2 linked regions of the Silvibacterium dinghuense genome follow. The protein of the gene in region 1 interacts with the protein of each later gene in a pairwise test. Links are inferred from orthologs where the notes say so. Each region holds a gene or a part of one and is shown on either strand. Other genes may lie near its edges.

Region 1 (5,449 bases):
GTCAAAGGTGCGATAAGTACCCGCGCTATGCCACGCCATGCGGATAAACAGCGGGCCATAATGACCAAAGTCTGCAGGCCACCAGTCCTGCGAGTCTGTCATCAGCGCTACCAGGTCCTTCTTCAACGCGTCATAATCGAGAGTCTTGAACTCCTCGGCATAGTCGAATTCCTCTCCCATCGGGTTCGACAACGAGGAATGCTGATGCAGCAGGTTAAGGTTCAACTGGTTCGGCCACCAATCGTTATTCGTACGCGGGGCGCTCTCGCCATGATGAAATGGGCACTTTGCTTCGGTTGCCATCGTTCCTCCGGTTTGTTTCAATCCGATGAAGAGATTCCACACGGAATCCAGACATTTCTTTCAACCAGACAGAATGTAGCACCGCGGCGATAGATAGTTCCAATACCTATTTCCCATTCTTCGTATAGTCTTTTCCTATGGAATTCCATCAACTCCGCTACGTCTGTGCAATCGCGGACACAGGCAGCTTCAGCCGTGCGGCCGAACGCTGCCAGGTCGCCCAACCCTCGCTCTCGCAGCAGGTGCTCAAGCTGGAAGAAAATCTGGGCACCAAGCTCTTCGACCGCCTCGGCCGCAGCATTCGCCTTACCGAATCCGGACGGGCCTTTCTTCCCCATGCGCGATCGATTCTGGAACAGATGGAGGCAGCGCGATCGAGCGTGGCGGATAAAGGCTCGGATGTGCGCGGCAGCGTCTCGATCGGCGTGATCCCGACCATTGCGCCTTATCTGATGCCCCGGTATGCCGCGGCGTTCGCAAAGAAATATCCCGATGCGAAGCTGCGCATCGTCGAAGAAACTACTCCCGTCCTTGTCGAGAGCCTGCGCGATCTCTCCATCGATCTCGCGATCCTTGCTCTCCCGCTTCGGCATAAGGATCTGGATTGGTACCCCATCCGCACCGAACCGCTCTTCGCGGTGCTGCCCAAGGACCACCCTCACGCCGCGGCGGAATCACTCACCATCAAGGAACTTCGCAAGGAGTCCTTCGTCATGCTGCGCGATGGCCACTGCTTCCGCGATCTCAGCATTGCAGCCTGCACGCACGCGCGCATCACACCCAACATCGCATTTGAAAGCGGCCAGTTCAGCAGCCTCCTCGGCATGGTAGCCGCAGGCGTCGGCATCACGCTTGTTCCCGAGATGGCTATCGATAAAAATGCAGCGTGCAGCTATGTGCGGCTCAGCGACAAGCAGGCGACGCGCAGCATCGTCATCGCAGCCCTGCACGGACGCAGCTTCAATCGCGTGCAGCAGGCCTTCCTTGCAGGCGTGCGAGCGCGTGCCCACGCGCGTTCCTCCAGCAAACCAACAGGCTAAACGACAATGGTCGCGGCCTGGGTAGAGAAACATACCCAAACCGCGACCAAAGGGAGCATATGGCGAAGGTGAGCCGCCCTGCGCGAAACCGCTACTTCGCTACCTTGTCCTGCAGCCCCGAGCTCAACGCCAGTTCAATCAGCGTCTTCTGCTCCATCTCATGCGCCTTACCCGAACCCGTCGCCGGGCTTGCCGCCTCGGAACGCTTCACACTGAGCACCTGGCGATTCCGCGCCAGCCGGCGAAGCCGCGGCATCACGTACGAATGTGCGCCCATGTTCTGCGGCTCTTCCTGCACCCAGACAATCTCGTGCGCATTCGGATGCGCCTCGATCGCCGCGATCAGCTCCGCTTCCGGGAAAGGATAAAGCTGTTCAAGGAAGACGATGCCCGTCGTTCCGTCCTTGCGCTTGGCCCGCTCCACGCGCAGCTCGTGACCGATCTTACCAGTGCACACCAGCAGCCGCTTCGCGTCCTTAATCTCCGTCTCCGGCAGCACATTCTGGAAGTACTGCACCGAGAATGCCTCGATCGGCGAGATCGCATCCGGATGCCGCAGCATGCTCTTCGGCGTAAAGACCACCAGCGGCTTGCGCCACTTGCGCAGCGCCTGCCGCCGCAGCAGATGGAAATACTGCGCGGCCGTCGAAGGCTGGCAGACCTGGATGTTGTCATGCGCAGTCAGTTGCAGATAGCGCTCGATGCGCGCGCTCGAGTGCTCCGGCCCCTGACCCTCGTAGCCGTGCGGCAAGAGCAGCGTCAAACCGCTCAGCAGACCCCACTTGTCTTCGGCAGCCGAGAGGAACTGGTCGATGACGATCTGCGCACCGTTGGCAAAATCGCCGAACTGCGCCTCCCACAGCACCAGCGTCTCGGGATAGTCGCGGCTGTAGCCGTACTCGAAGCCCATCACGCCGGCCTCGGAGAGCATCGAGTTATAAGCCTCATATGGAGCCTGATCTTCCGCCAGATGATTCAGCGGCACAAAGCCCTGCTCGTTCTCAATATCGATCAACACCGAATGACGCTGGTTGAAGGTGCCGCGCTGCGAGTCCTGCCCGCTCAGGCGAACCGGTGTGCCGCCCTTCACCAGTGAACCAAAGGCCAGCGCCTCGGCCATGCCATAGTCGAAGGGACGCTTACCCTGGCCCATCTCGGCACGCTGCTCGAGCAGCTTCGCAATCTTCGGATGAATATGGAAGTCCGACGGATACTTCGTCAGCCCGGCGGTCAGTGCGCCAATCTCTTCGCGCGAAATACCGGTCTCAGCTTCATACTCCGCCTTGAACGGACCGCCCTTGTACGCCGACCAGTATTCCGGCATCTTGGCCAGCGTCGGCATCTTCTGCATGGTCTGGGCCTGCTTCTGCGCGTCGCCGAACTCGGCCTGCAGTTCCTTCACACGTGCAGCAATATCCACGCCGATCTTCTTCGCATAGATCTCGTAAAGCGGCGGATGATTCTTGATCCGCGCATAACGCAGCGGCTGCGTGATGGTGGGGTCGTCCACCTCCGAATGACCATGCCTCCGGTAGCCGATAAGATCCACGACCACATCGCTGTGGAAGGTATGCCGGTACTCCGCGGCCAGCGCCGCAATCCGCACCACGGCTTCGGCGTCTTCCGCGTTCACATGGAAGATCGGCACGTCGAGCCGCTTGGCCAGATCAGTCGCAAAGCGCGTCGAGTTCGACTCCTCCGGTTCCGCCGTAAACCCGATCAGGTTGTTCACCACAATCTGGATCGAGCCGCCCACCGAATAGCCCTCGATCGAGGCCAGGTTCATCGTCTCTGCCCAGATGCCCTGTCCAGCGAAGGCCGCATCGCCGTGAATGATCACCGGCAGCACCCGCGACACGCCGTCCGCGCCATAGCGAGCCTGCTTGGCCTTGGCGCGTCCCATCGCCACCGGATCGACCGCCTCAAGATGGCTCGGATTGGAGACCAGGTGCAGCGATACCGTCTCTCCGTTGCGCGCCAGGAATGTCCCCGTCGCGCCGACGTGATACTTCACATCGCCGCCGCCCAGGATGCTGCGTGGGTCCACATCCTCAAACTTTGAGAAGATATCCGCCGCCGACTTGCCGAAGGTATTCACCATCACGCTCAGGCGTCCGCGATGGCTCATGCCCATCACCGACTTCTGCGCGCCGAACTCCGCAGCCCGGTTGAACAGCTCATCGAGGAACGGAATCAGAGCCGTCACACCTTCCAGCGAGAACCGCTTGGTGCCCAGGTAGCGCGACTGGATTGTCTGCTCAAAAATATCTGCGCGGGTCAGCAGCTCGAGAATGCGCTGCTGCGCGGCCTCGTCCACCGCCAGCGGGTTAGTCTCCAGCCGCTCTGCCAGCCACTGACGGCGCTCCGCAGAAGGAATATGCATACACTCAGCGCCCACCGTCGAGCAGTAGTAGCCTGCAGCTTCCTCGGCATCGGGACCGGTAAAATCCAGCTCCGCAACTGTTTCCGGAGCAAGATATTGGCCCAGCGGGTCAAGCTGGGCCTTGAGGTACCCCCACCGGCGGAAGGAGTCGAAGATGTATTGGCGTTGCGAAAAAGATTGAGAACCGGGTTGCGTACTAGGAGCGTCGGAGGAGAGATTCGTCGGAGTCATAGGATTCTTTGGCAGGAACGCACAGCGCGTCGGAATCATCCAGCCCTGACGCGAAATCGCCCGCGTCCTGCATCGCGACTACAATTCTACTCTCGCGGCCACAGGTTGGTCCCCAACTCTTGCCGAATCAGCAGATGTATCGATTCTGTTACGGGCAGCGGCTTGCGATCGGCCCATTCAGGGCCGGAGCCGATCTTCCCGCCCTGAATCGGCCCGCTCCCGCAACCCGAAAGCGATCACCGCCGCCACGGCCATCAGACCGCCGCAGGTCAGCAGACCGGCCCGGAAACTGTGCGTGGCATCGCTCACCCGCCCCATCAGATATGGCCCGCAAAATCCGCCAACCGCCCCCACCGAGTTGATCAGCGCAATGCCGCCGGCCGCAGCCTCGCCGCGTAGCCGGGTAGTCGGCATCGCCCAGAACGGCCCGAATCCGCCCCATACTCCCGCCGCGGAAACAAAGATCGCTCCGACCGCCACTCTCCTGTCCGGTCCGAGCTCCGCGCGACAAGAAGCATCGTCACCGCTGCCAGCGCATAAGGGATCGCCGTCAGCAGCACCACCCTCAGGTCCGACGCATGAGAAAAGCTCTTCACCAGCACCGGCAGCCACAGGCTCAGCCCATAGAGCCCCACAGAGATGGCGAAGTAGATCGAAGCCAGCACCCACACCGTCGCATTCCCAAAAGCATGCAGCCAATGGGCTTCGTGGCCGGCAGCCGCACCGGACTCATGAGCCCGCACCTCCGCCAGTAGCCAGAGCTTCTCGTCCTCCGCAAGCCACGGAGCCTCTTCCGGCTTATCGGTGAGAACACCCAGCACGCACAGTCCCAGCACAATGGACGGCAGTCCTTCGCCAATAAACAGCCACTTCCATCCGGCGATGTGTGCCACTCCATTCAGCCGCAACAACACGGTCGAAAGCGGAGCGCCCACAATGCCTGCCACCGCCGTCGCCGTCATAAAACGAGCCACCGCCCGCGCCCGCTGCTGCAACGGAAACCAGTAGGTCAGGTAGAGCAGAATCCCCGGAAAGAACCCCGCCTCTGCCGCGCCAAGCAGGAAGCGCAGGAGATAAAAGCTCTCTGCCGAATGCACAAGGGCCATCGCCGTCGAAAGCAGGCCCCACACCGTCATGATGAGCGCAATCCAGCGGCGTGGCCCTATCCGTAGCAGAGCCAGATTTGCCGGCACCTCGAACAGCGCATAGCTCAGGAAGAACAATCCCGCGCCTGCGCCGTACACCGAGTCGGAAAACCCGAGCTCGCGACGAATCGATAGCGCCGCAAAGCTCAGGTTTACGCGATCCAGGTACGCAAACACGTATAGCGCAAACAGAAACGGCATCAGTCGCCACGAGACACGGCGCAGCACCGCCTGTGTGTCCATACTGCAAGACGGATCAGACTCCGGATTCACGCGATGCTCCAATGAAGACGACATCTACGTTCATCCGCACCTCAATCGGCATCACTCCCAACCAACGCGGCGCC
Region 2 (5,342 bases), 1.9 Mb from region 1 along the record:
AGGGCGCGGTGGGCGCGGAAAATCTCCCACGTGCTGGTGAGCATGCCGCCGTCCTTGTTCGAGTCGGAGTAGCCGAGCATGACTTCCTGCGTGTTGCCCCAGCTCTCGAGGAGTTTTTTATAGGCAGGCATGGTCCACAACGTGCGGCAGACCTCGGGCGCATTGCGCAGGTCTTCAATGGACTCGAAGAGTGGCACCGGCATCAGGCCTGGATCACCGGTTTCGGGATTGCCGGCAACATTCACACCGCCGAGACGCGCGAGCCAGAGTACGGCGAGGACATCCTCGACCGAGGTCGCGCCGCTGATGACATACTGGCGAATAGTCTCCGGGCTCGGACCGGCCTTGACTTCGGCGATTGTCCGCATGGTCTCGATGACGTCGTGGCTGGCAGCGTTGAGATCGCCGGGGACGGTGGCCGCATCGCCTGCGCACCACGCCGAAGCCTCCTCGAGGGTCTTGCTGTGGACGCGCGCATGCTGACGGACGTCGAGCGTGTGCAGGTGCAGCCCGAAGGTGCGGACCTGCAGAATCAGCGGATCGATCAGCGTCTCGGCCAGGCGCAGGCCCTTGTTCACTGCCAGGCTCTCGCGCACCAGGCGCAGGTCCTGCTCGAACTCATGCGCGGAGGCATAGGCCGGCAGAGCGCTCAGCGCCGCCTCGAGCGTGACCGCGCCCTCGGCCTCATAACCGGCCGTAGCCAGCAGCCGCGCATGCACGCAGACCATGAACCGCCGATACTGCTCGAACTCGAAGTGATGCCCGAAGACGGGGTCGCCGGCACTTTGTAACTGTTGCAGATACGAATCGAGACGCGCCTTCAGCTCCGCGCTCACCGGCAGTTGCTGCGCCGAGGTGGTTAACAGGTCAATGATCTGCTGCGTCTGCCGGTCGTAGAACTCGAGCAGGCGGGCGCGGGCATCGGCAATGGCCTCGCGCGTCACCTCCGGGGTAACGAAGGGGTTGCCGTCGCGGTCGCCGCCGATCCACGATCCAAAACCCAGAAGCAGGGGCATCTCTGCCAGATTGACAGCGAGCCCGTACTCACTCCTGAGCGCCGCGGCCACCTCGCGATAGAGCAGAGGCAGCGTCTCGAAGATGGAGACCTCGTAGTAGTCGAGGCCCATCTTGATCTCGTCACCCACCTGCGGGCGGCTGCTGCGCACCTCGTCCGTCTGCCAGAGCGCGGTGATCTCGGCGATGAGCTCGGCCTCGAGGGCTTCGAGCTGCTCCTCGGGCGTCGGGATGCGGTCGAGCTTCTCGAGAAATTCGCCGATGCGGCGACGCTTCGTCAGTACCGAGCGGCGCGCGATCTCGGTGGGGTGCGCGGTGAAGACGGGCACGATGAAGATTTTTCTGAGCCACTCCATCGCCTCGTCGGCACCGATGCCGGCCTTGCGCATGGCGCGCAGCGTGCCGCGAATCGAGCCGCGCTGCGCAGCCTTGTCGCCGCTCAATTGCAGCGAAAGCCGGCGGCGCTTGCGGTGATTGGTTTCGGCCAGGTTGATCAGCTCGAAGTAGAAGGCAAAGGCGCGGCTGAGCGCGTAGGCGGTCTCGACTGGCATGGCCTTCACGTCGAGCACGGCTTTCTGCAGCAGCTGGTCGGCCTCGGAGAGTGAGCCTCCAGCCTGGGCCTCGCGTCGGCGGATGGCCGCCTGCCGCAGTGCTTCGACCTTCTCAAACAACGCGTCGCCGGCCTGCTCGCGCAATACCTCGCCCAGCAGCATGCCCAGCGAACGCACATCGCGCCGCAGCGGAACTTCTTTCAGATCGCCGGTACGCGCCTCAAGCTCAGCAAGCCGCTCAGCCCAGTTCTCAGGTTTCCAGAGGGATGGCATCGCCTTTGATTATTACAGCTGCTGCGCGCAAGGCGAATGAATAGGGTGTAGGGGATAAGGTGTAGGGTGTAGTCTCTCTGCGTTGGACAAGGAAATGGGTGCCTCACATCTCGATTTTGAGATGTGGGAAGGTACGAACTCCGAACCCCGAAATCCTGCGAACCCACATCTCGAACGGAACGAGATGTGGGGCACCCGCAATTTCGCTATGCCCTACACCCTATCCCCTATCTTTACGCTTCTTCCAGCTCCAGCATCAGCCCTTCCCACTCCTCGGTGAGTGAGGACTGCATCTGGCGCAGGCCCTCGAGTACCCCGGAGAGCCGAGTCGTCTCTTCGGCGCTGACGAAGTTGCCAAGCGCCGTCTCCGTCTCGGAGATGGCAGCTTCGAGCTGCGGCATCTCTTCTTCCACCGCCGCGAGCCGCTCCTGCATCTGCTTCAGCTTGATGGGATTCACGCGCTTCTTCGCAGGCTCGGGCGTGGCCACAGGCTCGGGCACTACGACCGGCGCGGCGACAACCACCGGAACCTTCGCAGCGGCTGCGGTGGCAGCAGCCAGTTCGGCTGCGCCGCCTTCCTTGCGCCAGAGATAGTCCTCATAGCCGCCGGGGAAGACATGCACCTTGCCGTCGGCCACCTCGAAGACGCGCGTGGCAATGCGGTCGATGAAGTAGCGGTCGTGCGAGACGAAGATGACCGTGCCGGTGAAGTTCTGGATGGCCTCGAGCAGCACATCCTTGGCCCGCAGGTCGAGGTGGTTCGTCGGCTCATCGAGCAGCAGGAAGTTGGCCGGGCTGACGAGGATCTTCGCCAGGGCGTAGCGATTGCGCTCGCCGCCGGAGAGCACGCCGAGCCGCTTGAAGACGTCATCGCCGGAGAAAAGGAAGCAGCCAAGCAGCCCGCGCAGCTCGGCTTCTGGCACTTTCAGCGCGGTCTTGCTGATGTCGTCGAGCATGCGCGCATCTGGATCGAGCACCTTGTACTGGTCCTGCGCGAAATAGTCGGCGAGCACGTTGTGCCCCAGCTTCAGCACGCCGCTGGTCGGCGTATCGTCGCCCGAGAGCAGCTTCACCAGCGTCGATTTGCCTGCGCCGTTCACGCCGACGAGCGCGATGCGGTCGCCGCGGTCGATGGTGAAGCTGACGTCATTGAGAACCTGCTTCGGTCCAAAGCTCTTCGAAAGCCCCGACACCTCGACCACCGTGCGGCCCGAAGGCGGCGGCTGCGGGAAGGTGAAGTGGATGACCGGCTCTTCTTCGGGAATCTCGATGCGCTCGATCTTCTCAAGTTCCTTGATGCGGCTCTGCACCTGCTTGGCTTTGGTGGCCTGGTAGCGGAAGCGCGAGATGAAGGCCTCGAGATGCTCGATGTGTTCCTTCTGGTTCTTGTACGCAGCCTGCAGCTGCGCCATGCGCTCGGCCTTCTGCGAAAGGTATTTCTCGTAGTTGCCGTGGTAGACGTTGATGCGCTTGTTCCACAGCTCGACGATCTTATCCACGGTCACGTCGAGGAAATAGCGGTCGTGCGAGATGAGGATGTAGCCGTTGGGATAGGTCTTGAGGTAGCCCTCGAGCCAGTCGCGCGCTTCGATGTCGAGATGGTTGGTCGGCTCGTCGAGCAAGAGCAGGCTGGGCTTCTGAAGAAGAAGTTTGGCCAGCGCGATGCGCATCTGCCAGCCACCGGAGAACTCTTCGGTCTGCCGCGTCCAGTCGGTCTTCGAGAAGCCGAGGCCCGTGAGCACCGTGCCCACCTGCGCGTCTAATGCGTAACCGTCATGGGCACGAAATTGCGCGTCGATGTGCGAGTAGCGATCGGCTGCGGCGGCGTACTCGGAACTGGTGTGGTCGAGCTCGGAGAGCGCCACGGTGAGGGTCTCCATCTCCTTCTCCATGGCGATCAGCCCGTCGAAGACCGAGAGACACTCGTCGAAGACCGAGCGGCCGGAGAGCGCGAGGCCATCCTGTGGCAGGTAGCCGATGGTCATGCCGCGGGTGCGCTGGAGCGTGCCGTAGTCGAGTCCGCCGACCGATTCGACACCGGCCAGGACCTTCATCAGTGTGGACTTGCCCGTGCCATTGGCGCCCACCAGCGCGGTGCGCTCGTTGGCCGTGATCAGCCAGTCGGCCTCTTCAAAAAGGAGCTTGGTGCCAAAGCGCTTGCCCGCACCGGAAAGTTGCAGCATGTCCCTATTTTAATGGCCATTGCATGGAGCCATCCGCTCGTCTTCCTTGTGGTTACAGCTTCACGGGATCGGCAGGCAGGTCTTCGATAGCGGGCATGGCATCCTGCGGCTCCCACACAGAGAGCCTGTCGACGAGCCGCGTGGGGACGAGCGACTTCAGTCAGGCGGCTGTTTTTGAAAAGGCATACATGACGTACAGACGTTGTCGCGGCCACAGGTCACCTCGCTCCTACTTAAGGATCCTATGGCCGGGATTAAGCGGCATCCGCCTTCATATGTCCCCCACCCAGGCAAAAGAGGCTTGAGTGAGCCACAGTCGAGGCTTTCGGGAACGTTTTTCCTATACCCGATCCCCTACACCCTGCTGTTCCTGATCCCCTATTGCCGCGCCTTCTTCAGCTCTTCCCAATCTTCGACCGTCTGGTCGGCGTAGGCGTGGGCGAAGGCGGCCAGTGCTTCACTCATGCGTTTGCCGTTGCCCACGTAGCCGGCGAGGACGCAGGCATCGCCGGAGCGGGCGTGGCCGCGGGCCAGCAGCTCGCCGCACATCTCGGCGTATTCGCCCAGGCCATCGCCGGCCAGGTCCTCGATCTCGATGCTGGCCTTGTGGTCGTTGAGCTGCCGTACCTGGTAGTGGCGGCTGTCGATGGTCGTCCAGCCCAGGAAGGGGTCGGACTGGAACTGCATGGCGCGCTGGCCGTTCACGACACGACGGCCCTCATGCTGCGGTGCGCGCGGCGCGATGCCTTCGCTGTCGACATAGCCCGCGTAGGCCGAGCCGGGCTGCTCCTTGATCTGCAGGAAGAGCGGATCGCCGGGGCCGTTGCCCTCCATATAGATCACATAGTCGCGCAAGCCCACCGAACCGGTGCCGACGACTTTGAAGGCGACGTCGAGCGCATGGTACTGCGCGAAGAAATGGCGGCGCTCGGGCTGCAGCGTTTCGGTGTACTCGACCAGCGAGGCGAGCACGGCGCGGCGCACCGCGGCGCTGACCGGGGTGAGCAGCGGCTTCTCTTCCCGGAATCTCCGCCGGTCCTTTTCTTCCACGGTCAGTTGCTCGACGGTATGCAGCGGTGTCGCGCGTTCGGCCTTCAGCAGCGCCTTGCCGACCGGGGTAATCCGCTGCAGGCGGTGCACCTGGTAGCGGGCTACCTCGGTTACCGGCATGCGGGCGAACATGTCGACGAACTTGCGATAGCGGGCGATCATGGTCTGCACGGCGTCATCACACGCGCCGCCTTTCATGCCCAGCCCGCGCCCGACCAGTACCAGGCTGGTCGAGAGGCGCTTGAGATCCCATTCGAAGGGAGCACGGATG

The links.
Region 2: the proteins of ESZ00_RS00205 (region 1) and ESZ00_RS07450 interact in binary tests that used the Escherichia coli proteins (3 or more experiments, as listed by UniProt). The link is inferred for Silvibacterium dinghuense from one-to-one orthologs.

What each region holds. Positions count from the first base shown.
Region 1 is NZ_SDMK01000001.1:45,522-50,970, forward strand. The notes cover bases 1,197-4,285. They hold ESZ00_RS00205 (2-oxoglutarate dehydrogenase E1 component), read right to left. Parts: upstream 3,958-4,285; coding sequence 1,435-3,957; downstream 1,197-1,434. Other genes in these bases: ESZ00_RS00200 (LysR family transcriptional regulator), read left to right, coding at 1,197-1,343. Outside these bases: katG (catalase/peroxidase HPI), read right to left, coding at 1-303; more of ESZ00_RS00200, read left to right, coding at 441-1,196; ESZ00_RS00210 (MFS transporter), read right to left, coding at 4,320-5,399. UniProt on the Escherichia coli protein: E1 component of the 2-oxoglutarate dehydrogenase (OGDH) complex which catalyzes the decarboxylation of 2-oxoglutarate, the first step in the conversion of 2-oxoglutarate to succinyl-CoA and CO(2).
Region 2 is NZ_SDMK01000001.1:1,896,944-1,902,285, reverse strand. What follows is about bases 1,547-4,528. They hold ESZ00_RS07450 (ABC-F family ATP-binding cassette domain-containing protein), read right to left. Parts: upstream 4,022-4,528; coding sequence 2,072-4,021; downstream 1,547-2,071. Other genes in these bases: ESZ00_RS07445 (DUF2252 domain-containing protein), read right to left, coding at 4,400-4,528; ESZ00_RS07455 (phosphoenolpyruvate carboxylase), read right to left, coding at 1,547-1,838. Also shown: more of ESZ00_RS07455, read right to left, coding at 1-1,546; more of ESZ00_RS07445, read right to left, coding at 4,529-5,342. UniProt on the Escherichia coli protein: Genetic data indicate it may be involved in ribosome assembly or function.